Regions from separate parts of the Providencia sp. 2.29 genome, predicted to be linked through region 1. Evidence: riboswitches for the same ligand, from Rfam matches in the RefSeq annotation. Region 1 holds a riboswitch; each other region holds the start of a gene.
The links. Region 1 has a riboswitch for thiamine pyrophosphate ahead of thiB (thiamine ABC transporter substrate binding subunit). Riboswitches for the same ligand answer to the same signal wherever they lie in the genome.
Positions count from the first base shown of each region.

Region 2: it holds a riboswitch for thiamine pyrophosphate, as region 1 does, so the genes downstream of both, thiC (phosphomethylpyrimidine synthase ThiC) here and thiB (thiamine ABC transporter substrate binding subunit) in region 1, are expected to answer to the same signal.
Region 3: it holds a riboswitch for thiamine pyrophosphate, as region 1 does, so the genes downstream of both, thiD (bifunctional hydroxymethylpyrimidine kinase/phosphomethylpyrimidine kinase) here and thiB (thiamine ABC transporter substrate binding subunit) in region 1, are expected to answer to the same signal.

Region 1 covers NZ_CP065420.1:3,650,555-3,658,262, reverse strand. The annotation lists gene thiP (thiamine/thiamine pyrophosphate ABC transporter permease ThiP) at 1-798, opposite strand, end outside; gene thiB (thiamine ABC transporter substrate binding subunit) at 774-1,778, opposite strand; TPP riboswitch at 1,838-1,936, opposite strand; gene rppH (RNA pyrophosphohydrolase) at 2,050-2,583, shown strand; gene ptsP (phosphoenolpyruvate--protein phosphotransferase) at 2,588-4,834, shown strand; gene lgt (prolipoprotein diacylglyceryl transferase) at 4,910-5,812, shown strand; gene I3B46_RS17230 (thymidylate synthase) at 5,995-6,846, shown strand; gene I3B46_RS22540 (prepilin-type N-terminal cleavage/methylation domain-containing protein) at 7,115-7,600, shown strand; gene I3B46_RS17220 (prepilin peptidase-dependent protein) at 7,610-7,708, shown strand, end outside.
Region 2 covers NZ_CP065420.1:415,890-423,597, forward strand. The annotation lists gene I3B46_RS01790 (HesA/MoeB/ThiF family protein) at 1-527, opposite strand, end outside; gene thiE (thiamine phosphate synthase) at 589-1,227, opposite strand; gene thiC (phosphomethylpyrimidine synthase ThiC) at 1,211-3,160, opposite strand; TPP riboswitch at 3,361-3,472, opposite strand; gene I3B46_RS01805 (HAD family hydrolase) at 3,501-4,163, opposite strand; gene I3B46_RS01810 (ABC transporter ATP-binding protein) at 4,186-5,202, opposite strand; gene I3B46_RS01815 (ABC transporter permease) at 5,202-6,020, opposite strand; gene I3B46_RS01820 (ABC transporter permease) at 6,007-6,912, opposite strand; gene I3B46_RS01825 (alkaline phosphatase family protein) at 6,912-7,708, opposite strand, start outside.
Region 3 covers NZ_CP065420.1:2,127,314-2,135,021, forward strand. The annotation lists gene I3B46_RS09740 (helix-turn-helix domain-containing protein) at 260-643, opposite strand; gene mgrB (PhoP/PhoQ regulator MgrB) at 1,267-1,377, shown strand; gene I3B46_RS09750 (amino acid permease) at 1,574-2,956, shown strand; gene I3B46_RS09755 (GFA family protein) at 3,009-3,419, shown strand; gene pagP (lipid IV(A) palmitoyltransferase PagP) at 3,499-4,074, opposite strand; TPP riboswitch at 4,349-4,439, shown strand; gene thiD (bifunctional hydroxymethylpyrimidine kinase/phosphomethylpyrimidine kinase) at 4,492-5,289, shown strand; gene fbaB (class I fructose-bisphosphate aldolase) at 5,336-6,385, opposite strand; gene yegS (lipid kinase YegS) at 6,432-7,337, opposite strand.

The sequences.
Region 1 (7,708 bases):
ACTGTTTATTTTCTGACTGAGAAACATTAATCCAACACAGAAAAATAACTGGATGAGCGCCAAAATTGCAGCACGCCCCGGATCAAAGTCGTAATTAAGAGCTTGATAAATAGCCAGTTCAATCGTCGTTGCTGCGGGGCCACCACCAAGAGCAAGAACCGTTGCAAAGCTGGCAAAACAGAGCATGAAAATTAACGCTGCGGTAGGTAGCATCTGTCTACGCAAATATGGCCACTCTAAAATACGAAATTGTTGCCACTCATTAAGCCCGAGTTGTGCTGCAATTTGCCGCTGCTCTATTGATATACTTTCGAGCGATTGCAGCAACATACGAGTAGCAAGTGGCATATTAAAGAAAATGTGGGCAAGTAAGATCCCCTTTAGGCCATAAGGGGTGAATTGGTATTCGATACCGACCAACTGAAAGAGTGATGAGAGCCAGCCTGTTTTTCCATAAACAGATAAAATACCAAAAACAGCGACAAGGACGGGTAAAACAAGCGTCATTGCACAGAGGCGTAAAAATAGCGTTCTACCGGGGAAGCGGCGTCGATAGAGCGCTCTGGCAAGGAGAATGGCTGGCAGTACAGAGAACAGCGCTGATAAAAAGGCTTGCCAAAAAGTAAAGCCGATCACATGCCATAAGTAGCGGTCGCTAAAAATCTCACTCCATGAAGTTTCAGGCGAAAAAAGCCACAGTGCACCAAAAGCCAATAGTGCAACAGACACTAATAAACCAGAGGCCAAAGCCCCCGGTATAAGTGATAAATTAATTAACGACTGGCGGCGGATTGCCATAAACGGACCCATGACTGACGTTCTTTGGCAACTTCTTGTGCACTAAATTGCAGTGATTTTTTAGGCACAGGAAGGACGTTATAAACTTCAGGGAGTGGTGTATCAATGACAGGATACATCCAATTAGTCGTAGGGAGTGTATTTTGGAATTCAGGCGTTAACATAAATTGTAAAAACTGCTTTGCCAGCTCAGGTTGCGAGCTATTTTTCAATCTTGCTGCAACTTCCACTTGCATATAGTGCCCTTCATCAAATAAGGCAGCCGCATAATTATCTTTATTATCATTGAGTATTTGATAACCCGGCGATGAAGTGTAGCTAAGTACAAAGTCACCTTCGCCCTTGAGGAATAAGCCATAGGACTCACTCCAACCTTTTGTCACTGTTAGGGTTTTATTCGCTATTTTTTGCCACGCATCGGCAGATTTATCGCCATAGAGTTTTTCAATCCACAGCATTAAGCCTAAGCCGGGTGTGCTGGTTCGAGGGTCTTGGTAAATAATTTTCCATGGCTGCTCACTATTGAGTAGCTCATTCATGCTTTTGGGTGGGTTTTTGATTTTATCTGTGTCATAGATAAACGCAAAATAACCATAGTCATACGGGATAAAAGTTGAATTATTCCACTCAATAGGTAATTTCATTGCATCAGTATTGATCTCTGCTGGCGCAAATAACCCTGTGTTCTCGGCAGAATCTATCAAGTTATTATCTAGCCCTAACACGATGTCCGCTTTACTTTTTTTCCCTTCCATACGTAAACGATTGAGAAGAGCGACACCATCTCCTAACGAAACGAGCTTAAGTTCACAATGACATTGTTTTTCGAAATTTTTTTTAATTTGTGGCCCAGGTCCCCATTCGGCAGCAAATGAGTCATAGGTGTAAACGGTTAAAGTCGGCTTTTCTGCCCATGCTATATGGGTAATACCGAGAGCAGTAAGTGCAAAGAGTGACTGAAGGAGCGATTTTTTAAACATGTTTTTTCCTGCGTTAGAGAGAAAGCACACAGGATTTGAGAGGGCACCATAACAAATTATGTTGATGGTAGCTCAAATCCCTACGCCGGCATTGCCCGGATCAGGTTCTACGGGTTAATTCTCAGCCTAAATAATGTTTGGCACCCCGTTGAGATAGACGCTATTGTAGTGTCTTTACTCATATCTGCAAACTCTATTGATATAGGTTTACCAGTTAGGGTATGTGTGAAACAATTAGTTATCTTTCAAATTTGGTTATTGAGGTAGTCTGGTGATCGATGATGATGGCTACCGCCCGAATGTAGGAATTGTAATTTGTAATCGGCAAGGGCAGGTTTTATGGGCCCGCCGCTATGGTCAACATTCATGGCAATTTCCTCAGGGAGGAATCAACCCAGGGGAATCGCCAGAACAGGCTATGTACCGTGAATTGTTCGAAGAGGTTGGCCTACAACGTAAAGATGTTAGGTTGTTAGCTTCAACTCGCAATTGGTTGCGTTACAAATTACCCAAGCGTTTGGTGCGTTGGGACACAAAACCTGTTTGTATCGGGCAGAAACAGCGTTGGTTTTTACTACAACTTCAATGCAATGAAGCAGATATAAACGTTCAGCGCAGTAAATCGCCAGAATTTGATGGCTGGCGATGGGTCAGTTATTGGTACCCTGTGAGGCAAGTGGTCTCTTTCAAACGGGAAGTGTATCGCCGTGTTATGAAAGAATTTGCACCTGTTGTCATGTCATTACAGGAACAAAAGCCAGTACAAAGACCTGCATTCACTCATCGTAGGCGTGGAGCGAGATAATATCATGTTGACGCGTCTACGTGAGATTGTTGAAAAAGTTGCCATGGCGACAAGTTTAACCGGAGCGTTAGAAGTTTTGGTCAATGAAACTTGTCATGCCATGCAGACTGACGTTTGTTCAATTTATTTGGCAGACCACTCACGTCAATGCTATTACCTAATGGCAACCCGCGGGTTAAAAAAGCCTAGCGGTGTTGCTATTCGCCTTGGTTTTGATGAGGGAGTCGTTGGTGCGGTTGGACGCCAGTCTGAGATGTTGAATCTTGCAGATATCCGTGAACATCCCGAATTTAAATACCTTCCCCAATTAAAAGAAGAGCGATTGAAAGCCTTTTTAGGTGTCCCTATCGTATATCGTCGTCAATTACTTGGGGTGTTAGTCGTTCAACAACGTGAGCGACGTTTCTTTAGCGAAACCGAAGAATCTTTTATGGTGACGCTATCCATGCAATTAGCCGTAATATTGTCGCAAGCGCAAACCAAAGGGGTGTTTGGTCAATATAGGCAAAGCCGTATTAAAGCCATTTCAGTTTCTCAGGGAATTGTCATGGCATATGGCTGGCAAGATAGCTCACAACCATCATTCGACAGTATTTGTGAGGCGTGTGCCTTAGACCAAAATGCGGAAAAACAGCGTTTAATAACTGCGATAGAAAATGCCGCCTCAGAATGCCGCCGTATCAGCAAACGTTTTATTGCAAACTCCCAAAAAGAGAGTGCTGCGATTTTCGACCTCTACAATCATCTACTCCATGACCCTCAACTAAAAAAACGCTTATTTTCCGCAATCGAACAAGGCTCAATGGCGGAGTGGGCGGTTAAAATCGTTATTGAAGACTATGTTGAGCAGTTTTCACGCTTACGTGATCTCTACCTTCGCGAAAGAGGAGCCGATCTACGCGCGTTAGGACAGCGTTTGCTATTCCATCTGGATGACAGCTTGACTTCAATGGATCAGTGGCCTGAACGTTTTATTTTAGTGGCGGACGAATTGAGCGCGAGTTTGTTAGCTGAAATGCCATTAGAGCAACTTGCAGGTGTTATCGTGCGAGATGGCGCGACACACTCTCATTCGGCTATTTTGATACGGGCAATGGGGATCCCCGCGATAATGGGGGCGGATATTGACCCTTCATTGCTTCACAACCGCTTTTTGATCCTTGATGGTTATCGTGGTGAAATTTTCATAGAGCCTGAAAATATTGTTGCTCAGGAATATAAACAAATTATTGCAGAGGAAGATGTACTGAGTCGGCTCGCTGAAGGTGCACTTGAGCAGGAATCAGAGTTAAAAAATGGCGAGCGCGTACATATCCATCTGAATGCAGGTTTAAGCCCCCGTTATGAACAGCAGATCAATGTCGCTGTTGATGGTGTTGGGTTATACCGCACAGAACTCCCTTTTATGCTTCATAATGGCTTCCCGTCAGAGGATGAGCAGAAGCAGTTATACCAAGAGATTTTACAGTTATTTGCCGATAAGCCTGTGGTATTGAGGACATTAGACATTGGTGCAGATAAGCAATTACCTTATATGCCAATCAATGAAGAAAACCCATGCTTAGGTTGGCGAGGCATTCGCGTGATGCTAGATCAGCCAGAAATTTTCTTAATCCAACTTAGAGCTATGCTACATGCAAATGTTGCAACACAAAACTTGCGCATATTACTGCCGATGATCACGAGTATCAATGAGGTGGATGAAGCGATCACATTGATTAAGCGGGCAAAAGAAGAAGTAAGTTTAGCAACGGGGCAAACCGTTCCTATGCCGGAAATTGGGGTAATGCTTGAAGTTCCGTCTTTACTGTTTCTTTTTCCTGAGTTAAAAAAACGGATAGATTTTATCTCAATTGGAACGAATGATCTGACGCAATATTTACTTGCAGTTGACCGCAACAATACGCATGTTGCCACCATTTATGACAACCTCCATCCTTCAATGATCCGTTTTTTAGCAAAAGTTCATGAAGAGTGTCAACGGGTTGGGATATCAGTCAGTGTTTGCGGTGAAATGGCGGGGCAACCCCTTGGGGTGATGGCGTTAATTGCATTAGGCTATCGTTCCTTAAGTATGAGTGGAAGAAGCGTACCAAGAGTGAAGTATCTTATTCGAGGGCTACAGCCTGAAAAAGTTGAGCAGCTAGTGCCTGAGCTTTTAACTGCGGAAACAAGCGACAGTATTAGGCAAATAATAAGTCTATTTATGGAGAAAAATGGGCTTGGTGGCTTTGCTCGAGGCGGGATCTAATCTGCCTTATTCACCTGCGTATGAGCTATGCTATGATGCGCTATGATTTTAGATTAACAAATAAAGTGGGGAACGATGAGTAACAGCTACTTAGCATTTCCGGAAATTGATCCCGTAATGTTCTCAATTGGGCCAGTATCACTACACTGGTATGGTTTTATGTATCTTGTAGGGTTTGTTTTCGCATTGTGGCTTGCTAGCCGCCGTGCAAGCAAACCAAATAGCGGTTGGACAAAAAATGAGGTTGAGAACTTACTCTATATTGGCTTTGTAGGTGTCTTTGTCGGTGGAAGACTCGGCTATGTTTTCTTCTACAACCTTCCTGTATTTTTAGATGACCCCCTTTATTTATTTAAGGTTTGGGATGGCGGCATGTCGTTCCATGGCGGCTTAATTGGTGTTATTTGTGCAATGATGTGGTTTGCGCATCGTACACGCCGTCGTTTTTTGCAAGTTTCAGATTTTGTTGCTCCACTGATCCCATTTGGTCTTGGCATGGGGCGGATAGGTAACTTTATTAATGGTGAGTTGTGGGGGCGTGTAACACTTGATACCCCATGGGCATTTTTATTCCCTAATTCCCGTAGTGAAGATATTCAACTTGCGGCACAAGACCCTTCATTAATCCCTATTCTAGAGCAGTATGGCGTGCTTCCTCGCCACCCATCTCAACTTTATGAGATGTTTTTAGAAGGCGTTGTGTTATTCCTTATCCTTAACTTATTTGTCCGTAAACCTCGCCCAATGGGCAGTGTTTCAGGTTTATTCTTAATTGGTTATGGTGCATTCCGCATTATCGTTGAGTTCTTTAGGCAGCCTGATGCTCAGCTAGGCTTATTCAGTGGGATCAGTATGGGCCAAATTTTATCAATACCGATGATTATTATTGGTGTGTTGATGATCATTTGGGCATATAAGTATGGTAAAAATGTTCCCGCACATAAGCCTGATAATAAAGAGCAGCAGCCAAGTAAATAAATCAATATAGGGTTGTCATACTCCAAGTAGTTAGGTTGTCGGCTAAGTTTCCTCACATTAGCCACAACCTGAATGGTTGATTTATTTGCCGCCAAGCGGTACTTCGCGTTAGTTAAAATCTATTAATATTATAAGGTTACAGTTATCGGCAATTTTGTAGCCTATTGAGTAAGAGAGTGATTATGAAGCAGTATCTTGAGTTATGTCAGCGCATCATTGATGAAGGCCAGTGGGTTGAAAATAAACGTACGGGGGTACGTTGTTTAACTGTGATTAATGCTGATCTGGAATATGATGTTGCGAATAACCAGTTTCCATTAATCACGACCCGAAAAAGCTTTTATAAGGCAGCTATTGCCGAGCTATTAGGCTACCTACGTGGCTATGATAGCGCTGCTCAGTTTCGTGAAATTGGCTGTAATACATGGAATGCTAATGCCAATGAAAACCAAGCATGGCTAAATAATCCCCATCGAAAAGGTGAAGATGATATGGGGCGTGTATACGGTGTCCAAGGTCGCTCTTGGCAACGTCCTGATGGCTCACACCTTGATCAGCTTAAAAAGGTAGTTAATAACCTAAAAAATGGTATTGATGACCGCGCTGAAATCATTACTTTTTATAACCCCGGTGAATTTGAAATGGGGTGTCTGCGTCCTTGCATGCACACCCATACATTTTCATTATTAGGTGATACCCTCCATTTGACCTCTTATCAACGTAGTTGTGATGTACCACTAGGTTTAAACTTTAACCAAGTGCAGTGCTTTGTATTATTGGCATTAATGGCACGAATTACGGGTCATAAAGCAGGTAAGGCGTACCATAAAATTGTGAATGCGCATATTTATGAAAACCAATTGCCATTGATGCGTGATGTACAGTTGAAGCGTGAACCTTTCCCTTTGCCTTCATTATCGATAAACCCTCAAATTAAAACGTTGGAAGATATTGAAACTTGGGTTAGCACTGATGACTTCACCCTAGAGGGGTATCAGTGCCACGAAGCTATCAAGTATCCATTTACGGTATAACGCAACCTAGAGATACGTTGATAAACCAAGGCGTATGGTCATTTTGAACCGCGCCTTGGTTTTTTTTACCTTTTCCGAATTCAGTTTGTTACCTCTTTTTTTCGCCCTCATCATTTTTTGCGAAGCGCTTCCTAAAATAACGAAACAGCTATTATGAATTTCATGATAGTTTGCGAAAGGCTATGTAGAGTGAACTAATCACGCTGTTTTTATTTGCCATCGTCGACAATATTAAGTGCACATTTTGCGAAGATAATGGCGGCGATATATGGAAATTCGAATAGTGAAAGGAGAGAAAGGCTTCACGCTCATTGAGCTTTTAGTGGTGTTATTTATTTGTTCTTTAGCTTTGTTGCCCGCGTTATATAACTGGCAGCAACAACAGCAAAAGTTACGCTTAATTGATGCTGCACGGCAGGTTACCGTATTTATTTACCGTCATTTGATGGAGAGTGTTTATTTAAATCGACATCGCATTTTATCGATAGCACTCTCTCAAGGAGAATGGACGTTAAGCATCAAAGAGGCCGGAGCTAGAAAATCCATTGCAGCATTAGCATCGACCCAATTTGAAGGCATTGAAATTAAAACGGCTTCTCGTTTATCTGTTGATTTTTATGGGAAGCAAGGGACTAGCCACTCTTTTCGTCTTGAATTGAAAAATGATTTTGGGCAGATCACGGTATTCATGTCAGCGATGGGGCGGATCAGGGTGTGTAGCAATGATAAACTGACTGGAATTCCGCGTTGTTGAGTTTCTCTTATGAAAATCAATGAACAACACGGTTTTTCCTTAGTTGAAACATTGATAGCAATGGCTATCAGTAGCTTAGTTTGTCTTGCTGCCATTGCTGTTCTCCCG
Region 2 (7,708 bases), 1.3 Mb from region 1:
GGGTATAAACATGCGTAACAGCCGTGATTAAAGGGTGGCTCAAGCACCATAAGCTGCCCACCAAACCCCACGGCACTGCCACTAACCAATGTTTTATTTGCCATGACACAGGCCGCATTAACGGCATGGCGAGTGGCCATGTTATCGCAACAATCGAGAACTAAATCGACTTGCTCAACCAAGGGAAGCAATGTGTGAATATCTAACTTTTGTTGTAAGACATGGGTATGGATCAGTGGATTAAGATCTTGTAGTCGTTTTGCGGCAAGTTTGGCTTTAGATTGAGGAATGTCCTCAGTGCCATATAAAACTTGCCGCTGTAGATTAGAAAGGTGTAGCTCGTCGTGATCCGCAAGCCATAACTCACCGACGCCAGCGGCTGCTAAATAAAGTGATGCCGGTGCGCCTAAACCACCAAGGCCAACAATCAGTACCTTACTCGTTTTAAGTTTGCCTTGTCCTTCAGGGCCGATATCTTCAAGCAGTAGCTGGCGGCTATAACGCATAAATTCATGATCATTTAACATGATGAACTCCTCGAATTAACCCGCCATCACGAGAGCGTGTGGGCGGGTTTGATTCAGGTAATCAGTGATTTTCTACGAGGCGTAAAAGGGTTTTTGTTGCCTCTAGCCAATCATCTGCTTTGGTAATTGCACTCACTAAGGCGACACTTCCAACACCGGTTGCGAGCACTGCTGGCACTCTATCGATAGAGATACCGCCAATCGCGACCGTGGGGTAATCGGGAGTCGCTTCTACCATGGTTTTGAGTGTCTCCAATCCTTGAGGTGCTGAGGGCATTTTCTTGGTTTCTGTTGGGAAAATATGCCCCATCGCAATATAAGAAGGGCGCACGGATTTAGCGATAGCAAGCTCATGTTGATCATGAGTTGAGATGCCTAAACGTAGCCCAGCTTGATGAATAGCCAATAGGTCGGTGGTTTCCAGATCTTCTTGCCCAAGATGAACACCATAGGCACCGAGCTCGATAGCTAAGCGCCAATAGTCATTGATAAATAGCCGCGCATGATGCTTTTCACCGAGAGCAATCGCTCGTTGGATATCATCACGCACTTCATCATCATGCTTATCTTTAATACGTAGCTGGATAGTCGTTACGCCTGCATTAAGCAAGCGTTCAATCCATTCTACAGAGTCGACCACAGGATAAAGCCCCAATCGTTGCTCAGTGGGAGCAAAGGGAGTGCTAGGCAATTTTTTCATCGGACACGACCTCGGCACTGTGATACAACTCGCTGCCATGAGCGCGGAAAGCTTCGGACATTTGCTCCATGCCAGCTTCCTTTTGCGCCGCATAATCACGGACTTCTTGTGAAATTTTCATTGAGCAGAATTTAGGACCACACATAGAGCAGAAATGGGCAACTTTCCCTGACGCTTGTGGCAGGGTTTCATCGTGATAAGCACGTGCGGTATCTGGGTCGAGAGCTAGGTTAAATTGATCTTCCCAGCGGAACTCAAAACGCGCTTTAGACATAGCATTATCACGAATTTGTGCTCCGGGATGCCCTTTCGCGAGGTCGGCAGCATGAGCCGCAATTTTATAGGTGATTAGCCCTTGTTTAACATCCTCTTTATTTGGTAAGCCCAAATGCTCTTTTGGGGTGACATAACAGAGCATTGCACAGCCAAACCAGCCGATCATGGCTGCCCCAATACCTGATGTAAAATGGTCATAACCGGGAGCGATATCGGTAGTTAGTGGGCCGAGGGTATAAAATGGCGCTTCATGACAATGTTCAAGCTCTTCCGTCATGTTGCGGTGGATCATCTGCATTGGCACATGTCCTGGGCCTTCAATCATCACTTGCACGTCATATTCCCAAGCAATTTTTGTAAGCTCACCAAGGGTATGCAGTTCAGCAAATTGGGCTTCATCGTTAGCATCTTGAATTGACCCTGGGCGTAAACCATCACCTAATGACAGTGATACATCATAGGCTGCACAAATCTCACAAATTTCACGGAAATTTTCATATAAGAAGTTTTCTTGGTGATGAGAGAGGCACCATTTCGCCATGATCGAGCCACCACGGGAGACAATACCGGTTAAACGTTTCGCCGTCATAGGGACATAGCGCAGGAGCACACCTGCATGGATAGTAAAGTAATCGACCCCTTGTTCGGCCTGTTCAAGCAGTGTATCGCGGAACATTTCCCACGTGAGATTTTCGGCAACCCCATTAACCTTTTCGAGTGCTTGATAAATAGGCACAGTACCAATTGGCACTGGACTGTTACGTAGGATCCACTCACGAGTTTCATGAATATAACGACCAGTAGACAGATCCATAACGGTATCGGCTCCCCAGCGGGTAGACCAAATCAGTTTTTCAACCTCTTCTTCAATGGAAGAAGTCACCGATGAGTTACCGATATTGGCGTTCACTTTCACTAGGAAGTTGCGACCAATAATCATTGGCTCAGATTCAGGGTGATTGATATTGGCTGGGATGATGGCACGGCCCGCGGCAACTTCTTGGCGGACAAATTCCGGCGTGATGTTTTCAGGCAGATTTGCACCAAATGATTGTCCGGGGTGCTGCTGTCTTAAAACGTCACCACGAATACGTTCACGTCCCATATTTTCGCGAATGGCGATAAATTCCATTTCAGGGGTAATAATACCTTGGCGTGCATAATGAAGCTGTGTTACACAGCGACCCTTCATCGCTTTCAATGGGTGGGGGCGATGATTAAATCGTAAGTGATCGAGACCCGCGTCGGCAAGTCGCTGCTGCGTAAAATCTGAGCTGAGGGTATCAACCGGAACAGTATCATTACGCTCGCGGATCCAACCTTCACGGATCTTTTTTAATCCTTTATGAACATTTAATTCTGCGGCTGGGTCGCCATAGGGGCCTGAAGTATCATAAACAGGAACAGGCTCATTATCTTCAAATTGAGGATTATCTTTATCGCCGCCAATGAGGGTTGGTGAGAGCTGGATTTCTCGTATTGGCACTTGGATATCGTCTCTTGAACCTGTTAGGTAGATACGTTTTGAATTAGGGAAGGATACGCCAGAAACCGTATTGATAAAGTTTTCGGCCGCATCACGTTGTGCTTTGCGCGTTCTTGCAGGCGCCGCTTTAGGAGAAAGATCGCTTGTAGGGATAATATTATTTTGGGACATAGCAATTTCCTGACATTGTCACGAGCGATTACGCGTATATGGGCGTAGCACTCAGGTTTATCGTAAGAAAGTTGCTTGTCTGGAGTTCGGATGGAGTAATGGTATGGCGTTGCGTGTTCATTTTGTTAGCTGACGTTTGCTGTGTTGCGTATGAGTTGTCAGCCTAAATATGCAAAAGCAAATAACCAAAATTGTTACGCTGAATGATTACTCTTGTTCCCTTCGCAGGTATTAACCCGATCAGGTTCCGCGGATCCCGAATTAACGGTCTCAGCCCGTAGCTTTCGCCACTAGGCACTCCGACAAGATGGACCTAGTATAAGAGGTGCAAAAAAAATATTCAAACTTCCCAGTGATATTGTGTCCAATGTTGTTCGGTGGCGACTTGGCAAAGACGCGCGTCACCATTTACGATAAACACCTCATCGGCAAATTGGCACATGGGCAGATCATTGGCGGAATCGGTATAGAAATAAATATAGGCATCGGTAATTGGCTGGTGGCTGATCCACTGAAGCAGGCGTTTGACTTTGCCTGCTTTAAAAGTCGCAATGCCTTCTATTTCGGTGCTGTAACCGCCATTTTTCTGCTTGATGTCGATTCCCATCACGACATCAGCAGCGAATCGTTCGGCTATCTTTTTCACAATAAAAGAAACGGTTGCAGAGATCACAATGATCGGGATCCCTTGCTTTCGATACTGCTCGATTGTGCGGATCCCTTCGGGATATATACGTGGCACGATCATGCTCTCAACAAAATCATCTAACCAGAGATCAACTTGCTCGATGCTGAACCCAGATAGCGATTGCAGGCTAAAACGCAGGTAAGTCGCCATATCTAGGGAGCCTGAGTTATATTGTGCCATCATTTGTTTGTCGGCTTCGACAAAACGCGGGTCGGTGATAATTTGCTTATCCCACAGGTATTGTGTCCACAGTACGCTGCTATCCCCCTGAATTAGGGTGTCATCTAAATCAAAAACCGCCAATTTGTTTTGCATTGTGCCTCTTTTATCTCGTTTGCTAACGTAGTGCGCGAATTTCGTTCTTATTAAACATTAACTCAAGGCGTGTACCGGGTTCAAATAGTCTTTCAGATGAGCGATTTAACAAATCAACCGTCATATTGCCTGCCGCGGTATTGACGGAATAACGAATAATATTACCTAACAGTTGATGATCTAAAATAATCGCATCGACGGGCTGTGAAATATGCTCACCGTAATGTCGCCCTGCTTCTTTAACATAGATGGATTCTGGGCGAATAGCGAGCGTACCTTGCAAATTAAGCCCGAGTAGCGCATTGGCTTTGTCAGCCTCCACAAGGTTGTAATTGCCCATAAAACGCGCCACAAACTCATTGGCTGGTTGCGTGTAGATATTCTCAGCTGTATCGTTCTGGATAATCGCCCCTTTATTCATTAAAAAGATGCGATCAGACATGATCATGGCTTCATCTTGATCATGAGTAACAAAAATGGTCGTCAATTTTAACTCACGTTGGATATGACGGATCTGTTGGCGCAGATGTTTACGAATACGCGCATCTAATGCCGAAAGTGGCTCATCCAATAGCAATATTTGGGGCTTCATCACCAATGCACGAGCAAGGGCGACACGTTGCCGCTGTCCACCCGAAAGCTGGTGAGGAAATTGCTGCTCTTTACCTTGCAACTCAACCATTTCAATAACGTCTGCAACCGCTTTATTGCGCTCAGTGCTGTTGACTTTACGCATTTTTAGGCCGAAGGCGATATTGTCTTCAACTGTCATATTCGGGAATAACGCATAACTTTGAAAGACCATGCCAACGCCTCGCTGCTGGGCTGCTTGGTGCGTGATGTTTTGGCGATTGATATACAGGTCACCATTATCAGGTTGTTCGAGTCCGGCAATACAACGCAATAAGGTCGATTTTCCACAGCCGCTAGGCCCTAACAGGGTAATAAATTCGCCTTTTTCTATTGTGAATTGAATATTAGAGAACACCTGATTTTGACCAAATGATTTACTCAAATTTTCAGCAATAACATAACTCATTATTCATCTCCCGAACGGCTCATCCGCGTGGCGAGCCATGTGAGTAACAAGGTAAATAAGAAATAAGACATCACCAACGCAGAGGTAAAGTGACCGCTGGTTTGACGCATATTAAATAAGTAGATTTGCAATGTTTCATAACGTGTTCCCACCAAAATGTTGGCAAACACAAACTCACCCATCAAAAATGAAAATGAGATCAGTAATGAGACTAGTAATCCTTTGCGAATATTCGGTAATACTATTAATAAGAAAGCCTTAAAGGTACTTGCTCCGAGTAAATGCGCGGCATCCATTAAGTCATGTAAATTAATGCCTTGGAAGCTATTAGCGAGTGCACGGTACATGAAAGGTAGGGTGATAGTGAAATAAGTACCAATTAATATCCATGGCGTACCAACCAGCATAAATGGCTCATCAGCAAATATTTGTAATAGACCCACCGATGACACCACAGGGGGAATAGCAAAAGGCAGGATGATCAGTAAATCCATCAGCCCCTTTAATTTCGGGAAGCGGTAAAACACGGCAAATGCCATTGGTAAAATGATTAGTGTGCTAACCAACAAAGTACTAAAACAGATGAGCAGCGACCGCCCAAAAGCATACAGAAATCGAGGGTCTTGCCATAACTGTAAATACCATTTTATCGATAAGGCATCCGGTAAAACGGTCGCTCCCCATTGTGTAGAAATTGAATAAATAAAAGTGGCAACAATAGGTAGAGCTAATAACAAAACAACGCTAATAAGAATGAATTTATGTAGCCAAAGGCCGGAAGAGCCATTTGGCTTGGCGGTAAGATTATGACTTGGCATGATAACTCCGTTTTAATAGCCAATGATGGATGGCAGTGATAAATCCAAGAATAGCAATTAGTAAAACGGATAATGCTGCTGCTAAATTAGGCTCTAAATAAAGGTCGCCGGAGACTAAGCTGGCAATACGGATGGTCACTAGATTGTAATTGCCACTCATCAGGGCGTAAGTGCTCGCGTAAGCCCCAACGGCATTAGCAACTAAAATAATAAAAGTACCAAGTAATGCGGGAGCGAGTACGGGGATAGCAACGTTGCGCCAATAAGATAATTTACTGGCTCCCATGGTTTTAGCCGCATCTTCCCACTCCGGTTTCAACGCATCAAAGGCAGGATAAAGCAATAAAATACCCAGAGGAATTTGAAAGTAGATATACAGCAGCATTAACCCACTTGCGCTATAAATATCGAAATCCTCAATAATTCCCCAAGATTTCAATTGCAGGGTAATTGCGCCATTGACCCCAAGTATGATGATAAAAGCAAAGGCAAGGGGAACACCGCTAAAGTTACTCGCCATTGTGGTGAAGGAAATCATCATACTGCGTACTCTGCCTTGCATTTTATAGATGGAAAATGCCGTTAATGCAGAAATGAATAGCCCGATGACACTACAGACAATCGATAACCAGAGGGTGTTCTCAAAGGCTTGCAGATAAAAATCGTTGGTGAAAATATCAAGGTAGTTGTCGACTGACCAAGCTTCTTCATAAATAAAGCTATTGATAAATACCCAAATCATAGGGGCGATTTGAAACAAGCAAAACAATGTAATAAATGGCAGTGTTAATAAGGCTGATCCCCAATGAAAACGTGATAAGTGTTTCTTTAACATTGCGGCTTTCCCTTGTTGGTGGTTTGCTTGTTCACAAGGTACGCTAACGTCGGCCATTAATTATCTCCTACCAATAATGTGTGACAGACTGTTTTATCGCCATATTCAATTCCGAGTAAGGCGCAAACCGTGCCACAAATCGCAGTTTGCTTCACCATACACTGTTCTTGATGTGAAAATTGCTCGCCAATAACAAACAGAGGAACAGTGCGCTCTTCAGGTAATATACCGCCATGGCTATGATCACTGTTCATGCCATGATCACTCGTGACAATAATTTGATAGCCTTGCTCAATCCATTGAGGTAAGTAATTTGACAAAATAGTGTCGGCTTGACGCGCCGCGTTACGATATTGTGAGGAATCAAACCCAAACTTATGGCCTGTATCATCAATATTCATCGGATGGATCAGTAAAAAATCAGGCGAGTATTGAGTGCGTAGGTATTCCGCATCCATAAATAGGTGGCTGTCTGGATAATGGTCTGCTTGGTAAAAACAACCATGCTGGATAGCGAGTTGCTTATCATTGGTAAAACGGTCTCGAGTCGCAACAAAAGGTGCTCGGTTATATAGCTCGCTGACCCAATAATAAGCCGCGGCTGCCGTTGTTTTACCCGCATTCTTGGCTAAAGAAAAAATACTATCGAAGTGGGAGAGACGCACGACGTCATTGTTAACGATACCGCTATCGACAGGGGAAACTCCCGCCAAAATACATTCGTATAAAGGGCGTGACATAGAGGGTAGCTCACACTCCACTTTATAGAGCGTTGCTCGATCAGCTTCGATCAGTCCATTGAGGTAGCCCATACAATCATGGGCTACTGGGTAACTCAAGCCATCGAGAACAA
Region 3 (7,708 bases), 1.5 Mb from region 1:
CGCCTCCGGTTAATGATGTTTTATTGAAATACCTTACTCTATTTACACAAAATGTAAATTAGCTAAAAAAGAGCAATAACGAGAAACCGGTGCAACATGAGCCATTTTATCGTTCGCCACGATCTTAAAATGATTAAGTAAATGATTTTTGCCGCTTATTGATAACCTAACTGAGTTAGAAAATAAAACGGCATAAGTGACAATGGCTTATGGCATTGGGTGATGTAGGGGGAGGGGCCTCAACGCAAATAAGGCATCTTCACTCACCGTTATAGGTTAAATGCAGTGGCTCCTTTACATCTAAATCAATATCAACATTTTGTCTGAAATCAAACGGTGTAATGCCGTATTCCTTCCTAAACATATAGGTAAAATGTGATTGTGAGCCAAATCCAAAGTCTAAGGCGATATCAAAAATAGACTGATCGCTATTTCTTAATAGGTTGACTGCACCCGCCAGTCGACGTTGGCGAATATATTTACCTAATGAAATCCCTGTGACTTCCTTAAAGATTTTCTGCATATGCCAGAGGGAGTAGCCTGAGTAGGCGGCAAGCTCTTCCAAATGGATAACACGACCTAAATGTTCTTCGATCCATTTGCTTAGAGCATCAACAAGTGCTAAGTGGTTGTCTTGTGGCATCTCGATTCAATTACTGAGGTCGTTGACCTTTTGGTGTTAGATTTTTGTTCAAAATACATCTGTTTTGTCGAATTGAGTCAACGAAAGCATTATTCCTCAATCACGTAATAGAAAACAATAGTAAAACAGATTGCATCCGAACCCCATAGGGCGAGTTTATACCCCTTTTAGCATGGTACAGCGATCTCGCATAAACGTATCTACCCAGCTTCATTTATTTAGAGATTAGCTAAGTATTTATTGGTAAGGCTAAAAAATAAACACGAATAGCTAATGGGCTAAATAAGGTAGCTGAAGTATACACAACTTCATTTGATCATGACAAAGGCCGCTTGTGCGGTATTACGATTAAATTGATGAAAAAAAAGCCAATTAAACACAATTTTTGGCAATGAGTAGGAAAAATAAGCATAAAGACGAAAATTGACATGAACTGCTTATTTTCCTCAAATTTTATTCTGATGGCTGAGGTAACATTTGGCATCAAAACATAGTCTATTCGCCAATAGTATCATTCTGTTTATCTTAGCTTTACCGTAATTTATTGATAATTAATAATTATGATGCTGTTTTTTTAAGGGAGAGTATTGTTGAAATACAAATTGATCATCGGTGTATGCATCGTGATAACCTGTATTTTTTTATATCTTTTAGCCATGGATAGCCTTTGCGACCAAGGTGGTGAAAATTTTATATTTGGAATATGTCAAATAACTGACTTGTTACCGTTTTGATTTTATCCTTTAATACGCCATACTGTGCGTCTTGCGCATCTTTATCAGATAACATCAATATTTAATATGATAAAGGCTCAAGATAGGGCAGAGTATGTGTTTCAGTAGTGTTAATAATAAAATTCAAATAAACTTGTATGCTTAGCTCAATCAATAGAGATAACAAGCAAGTACATAGGATGATAAGGGTAAAGTTATGGCGCAAGAGCAGCAAACGCTAAAGCGTGGATTAAAGAATAGGCATATCCAATTGATTGCTTTGGGAGGTGCCGTTGGCACAGGGCTGTTTCTTGGAATAGCAACAACCATCAAAATGGCAGGCCCTTCGGTATTGTTAGGGTATGCATTATGTGGGGTTATTGCTTTTCTGATCATGCGCCAGTTAGGGGAAATGATCGTTCAAGAGCCTGTTGCAGGTTCATTTAGCCACTTCGCATTTAAGTATTGGGGAGGCTTTGCAGGCTTCCTCTCCGGATGGAATTATTGGTTTATGTTTATCCTCGTTGGGATGACGGAACTGACTGCCGCGGGGAAATATATGCAAGGGTGGTGGCCTGATTTACCGATTTGGGTTTCTGCCATCGTCTTTTTTATCGTTGTAAATGCGGTCAACTTTATTAATGTGCGCGCTTATGGTGAAACTGAGTTCTGGTTTGCCTTAATCAAGGTGGTTGCAATTGTTGCGATGATCCTCTTTGGTTGTTATTTACTGTTTAGTGGGCGAGGTGGTTCAGAATCTGGGCTGTCTAACCTATGGGAATATGGCGGCTTCTTTGCTAACGATTTTCTTGGTTTATTAATGGCTCTTGCTATTATTATGTTTTCATTTGGTGGCTTAGAGTTAGTCGGGATCACCGCCGCAGAAGCTGAAAAACCTGAACAAAGCATTCCTAAAGCGATTAACCAAGTTGTTTATCGTATCTTGATTTTCTATATAGGCTCGATATTAATTTTATTGCTGTTGTACCCATGGGTTAAATTAGATAACGATACAAGCCCATTCTATATCATCTTCCATAATTTAGGTGATGCTCTGGTCGCCAACGCATTAAATGTGGTTATGTTGATAGCGGCGCTGTCCGTTTATAACAGCGGCGTATACTGTACCAGCCGTATGCTATTTGGCCTTGCTCAACAAGATAATGCACCTAAGTTTCTGGCGAAAGTCAATAAAGGTGGTGTACCTATTATGGCATTAATTGTTTCAGGTATTGTGACTTCGGTAGGTATCTTGATCAATTTTGTGATGGAAGGGAAAGCCTTTGTATTTTTAATGTCATTAGTTGTGACAACGCTAGTCATTAACTGGATTATGATTTGTATTTCTAACTTAAAGTTTAGAGCGCAAATGAACAAGCAAGGTATTGAAACTAAGTTTAAAAGTATCTGGTATCCGTTCGGCAACTACTTGTGTCTCGCTTTCTTGGCATTGATCTTGATTGTGATTTTGATGATGGAGAGTTTGAGAATTTCTGTACTGATTATGCCATTATGGATAGGCGTCCTGTGGATTGGCTATCAATTCTCAGGTGCGAAAAAACAAGGAATGGCGAAAAAGAAGGCATCGACAGCTAATTAATTAGCACTCATATCAATTAGTGTAATTATTCAATACATTGATAGGAGACACTATGGATACACGGTTTGCTCAGTGCCACTGTGGCAGCGTTAAATTCAAAGTCACACTATCCGATGGATTGAATACCGCAAGAAGATGCAATTGCTCCTACTGTCGTATGAGGGGAGCAATTGCGGTCTCTGCTCCGTTATCAGGTATTGAAATTATCGAAGGCAAAGATAAATTGACGGAGTATCGTTTCAATACACGCCAAGCCGCCCACTTTTTCTGCTCAATGTGTGGCATTTATACCTTTCATCAACGACGTTCAAACCCTGAACAGTATGGGGTCAATGTGGCTTGCCTAGAGGGTGTTTCACCTTTTGATTTCGAGACAGTCAATGTGATGGATGGCGTAAATCACCCAAAAGATGGCGGTGGTGGCGTTATCGGGTATTTAACTTATCGGAAAGTTGCTGAATAACTTCATTTAAACAATAAAATAGCCAGTGACAGAGCGTTGTGACTGGCTATTTTTTTAGGTGCTTAATAAAAGGTTGGTATTACCATTGCCAACGTAACCAAGCAAAGAGCACGTTACCGTTGTTATATGTTCCAGGGATATAGGTTGCTTGCAGTGCTAATCTGTCATACTCCATAGAAACTAATGGAAGAGGAAGTGGCAGCGGGATGTAATAATAATCATCACGCGCGGTTACACTCAAGGTGAAGCCAGCACCCATTTTAAAACCGTCTAGTTCCCCAGGGATCCACATTTTTTGATAAGCATAGCCCGCGATTGGCTCTACTTTATTATGAGAGTCCATGAATGCCATAGCATATAGTGCATGCCAGTCATTGTCTTCATCATAGCGATATTTACCTAGCCCAAATCCCCATGGGGTTTCGTTATAACTATCGGTTTTCTCTTTATCGTAAGTAAAGCGGTTATGCCATGTTAAAACGGGAACATAGATATCGTATTGATTTGAATCCCAAGTGGTACTGACATTTCGGGTAAATTTATCCCATAGCCCCTCAGACTCCTTATCAGTAGAAGGGGATGAAGCAAAGCAGAAGGTGGTCATCATTAAGGCTGATGCCCCTACAACTTGCTGCAATTTTTTGTTAACTCTCATGGTAAATCCGACTCAGGTTAATGCATGTTTTGGATATTGTAGATTGAGGTAGTGAGCCAAAAATATCACTGCTCACGAAATGATTGTGCTCATTAATTATTTTAGATTACCTAGGTGCGATATAACAGCATTAATTGATATTTACTAATATTGGCAATAGTCTTAATTATTTAGATACTAATGCGAATATTATTCGGTTTTTCCTGAATAACAGGCGTCAGCAAGTGGTGGATAGGCTGGTTTGTAGCAAGGAAAAATGCGATACTCTATAAGTATTTTTGGCTCGGGGCGTCGATAAAGACTGAGAAGCACCCGTATTACCTGATCTGGATAATGCCAGCGTAGGGAAGTCGGAAGCGTCAATGATAAACCTTCCAATAAGACCGCTCCTTACGTTGTGCTTAGGAGTGAGATTTCATGAGAATCAATGCGTTAACCATCGCGGGAACAGACCCATCGGGTGGAGCGGGGATCCAAGCAGATTTAAAAACCTTTTCGGCTCTTGGTGCTTATGGCACGAGTGTCATGACGGCGTTGGTGGCGCAAAATACCCGTGGTGTTCAATCAGTTCATGAACTCCCTGAGACGTTCGTGGCAGCACAACTTGAATCCGTACTCAGTGACGTACGCATTGACAGTGCTAAAATTGGCATGCTGTTCAATCAGAAGGTGATTGCGGTCGTTGCTCAGGCTTTAGAGCAGTACAACATCCCTCATGTGATTTTAGATACGGTCATGATTGCCAAAAGTGGCGATCCTCTACTACAGCCTGATGCCGTTGATGCAATGAGACGAAAGCTGTTGCCATTGGTATCATTGATTACCCCGAATTTACCTGAAGCTGCCTCGCTATTAGGTGAACACACTGCCAAAACAGAATCTCAAATGTTAAGTCAAGGGCATCGATTACTGGATATGGGGTGCCAAGCTGTTTTGATGAAAGGGGGGCATCTTAGCGACAGTGAAAGCCCTGATTGGTTAATAACTTCAGAAGGTGAATGGCGTTTTACCTCACCAAGAGTGAATACTCGTCATACACACGGTACGGGATGTACATTGTCTGCTGCACTCGCTGCATTAAGGCCACGCTTTAAGGATTGGCAACAGACTGTTCCGGAAGCAAAAGCTTATTTACAAGCGGCGTTAGAGCAAGCTGATAGCTTAGAAGTGGGGTCGGGGATTGGGCCGGTTCACCATTTTCATGCATGGTGGTAATGAATAGATTGAAAATGCCCTCGTATGAGGGCATATGCGAGGCGAATTAAGCGATAGTCACGTCTTTACTGAGGTAAACATCCTGTACGGCATTGATCAATGCCACACCTTCTTGCATGGATTTCTTAAAGGCTTTACGGCCTAAGATGAGCCCCATGCCGCCTGCACGTTTATTGATAACCGCAGTGCGTACTGATTCGCTCAGATCATTTTGTCCAGAAGCGCCACCTGAGTTGATAAGACCTGCACGACCCATATAACAGTTCGCTAATTGATAACGAACAAGATCGATTGGGTTATCGGTTGTGAGTTTGGTATACACGCGCTCATCGGTGTGACCAAAGCCAATCGCTTTATAGCCGCCGTTATTTTCAGCCATTTTTTGTTTTACGATATCCGCACCAATAGTTGCCGCGATATGGTTTGCTTGCCCCGTTAAATCGGCACTTGCGTGGTAATCAACGCCATCTTTTTTAAATGCGGAATTGCGTAAATAAGCCCATAGAACGGTTACCATGCCGAGTTCATGTGCTCGTTCAAATGCCGCAGAAATCTCTTCAATTTGGCGACGAGACTCAGGAGAGCCGAAATAGATAGTCGCACCGACCGCAACGGCACCCATTTCAAACGCTTGTTCAACACTGGCATATAAGGTTTGGTCGTATTGAGTAGGGTAACTGAGGGTTTCGTTATGGTTCAGTTTGACTAAGAAAGGAATTTTATGCGCGTAGCGGCGCGAAACGGCAGCTAAGACACCATAGGTAGAGGCTACGCAGTTACAACCAGCCTCAATCGCTAATTCGACAATATTTTTAGGGTCAAAATAGAGCGGGTTGGCAGCAAATGAGGCAGCGGCTGAGTGTTCAACGCCTTGGTCAACGGGAAGAATAGACAGATAACCGGTGCCAGCTAAGCGACCATGGTTAAATAAAGTCTGCATTGAACGAAGTACACTATTGGGGCGGTTATTATCGATCATCACACGGTCAACAAAATCTGAGCCAGGCAGATAAAGGTTTTCACGAGGGATAGTTTGGCAACGATGGTCTAAAAGAGTTGAAGCTTCGGAACCTAACAGCTTAGCGATATCAGTCATGACTTCCTCCATTTAACAAAAGTCTAGGGGATGTTAATCATAAAATTTAAGATAACAAGCCACATTGAGGCGGTAACCGGCAGTGGATCGCTTCAGGTAGCAATTCAAAGGTGAAAGTTTCACCAGAAAGCGGCTCTCCGTCCAAATTAAATACCATTTCATGGGGCGATGAAATTTTTACCCAACGAGTTGTTTTTTCAATTAAATGCTGATTTTTATCATTGCTGAACAAATTGGTCAGTAGAGCGGGTATCACATCGCGAGCGGGTATGATGAGCAAATTCAATTTACCATCATCGATTAATGCATCGGGGGTTAATTGTTGTCCACCACCCGCCTGTATTCCATTACCGATAGCAACAACCAGAGTTTCGCCTTCCCAATGAAAATGTTCTGTTTCAATCCGACAGGTGTCGGTTTTCAGTGTGTCAGGGCGCAACAAGCCATTAATAACATAAGCTGCGCCACCCAGTGCTGACTTAAGAGCATCCGGCGTTTCTGTTGTGATCCGAGTGCCAAACCCCCCCGTGGCCATATTCATAAAAAAAGCATCATGATTGACTCTAGCAATATCTATCGCCACTGATTTGCCTTTTACTGCTAATGCTAAAGCAGCATGGATATCCATAGGGATGTTGGCGCCAGTAGCAAAATCATTAGCTGTACCTAGCGGTAAGATACCAATCGCGGGGCGTTGCTTTTCAGGTAAGCGCATTAACGCACTGGCTACAGCGTTAATTGTGCCATCGCCGCCACCGGCGATAATTGTTTCTGCACCTTCGCGGATTGCTTCATCAATAAAAGTAGGTAATTCACTGGTTTCCCATGGGATCCTCACCAAAATTGTATGACCTTCTTCACGTAGCTGGTAGATGGCTTTTCTTAGCTCAGGGTTGGCAGATTGTTTACCGTTGAGGATGATAAGTGCGCGATGAAGTTTATCGATAGCCATTTTGATCCTTGTAGTGATAACAACAGTGATCACAGTATAGACACAACGGAGGGATAAATGACAATAATTCAATAATCACATTGATAGATTAAATCATTCTATAGGGGAGATAAAAAAGAAATGGCTAGCTCAAGGGAGATTGAGCCAGCCAAGGAGGTGGTTCCTAGTCTTATTTTATGACTTTCTAGTTCTTCATTTTCGATTGTGACTATACGACATTGAATAGCTAATTGTTGTGATCTATTGCATAAAAATGGATATTAAATACATTTTTACGGTAAAACACTATTTATGAGAATGATTATCAATTGAAGTTGATGTTTTATACTGAGATAGTTTGAAACGGAAAAATAAAAAATGCTAGAAATTCA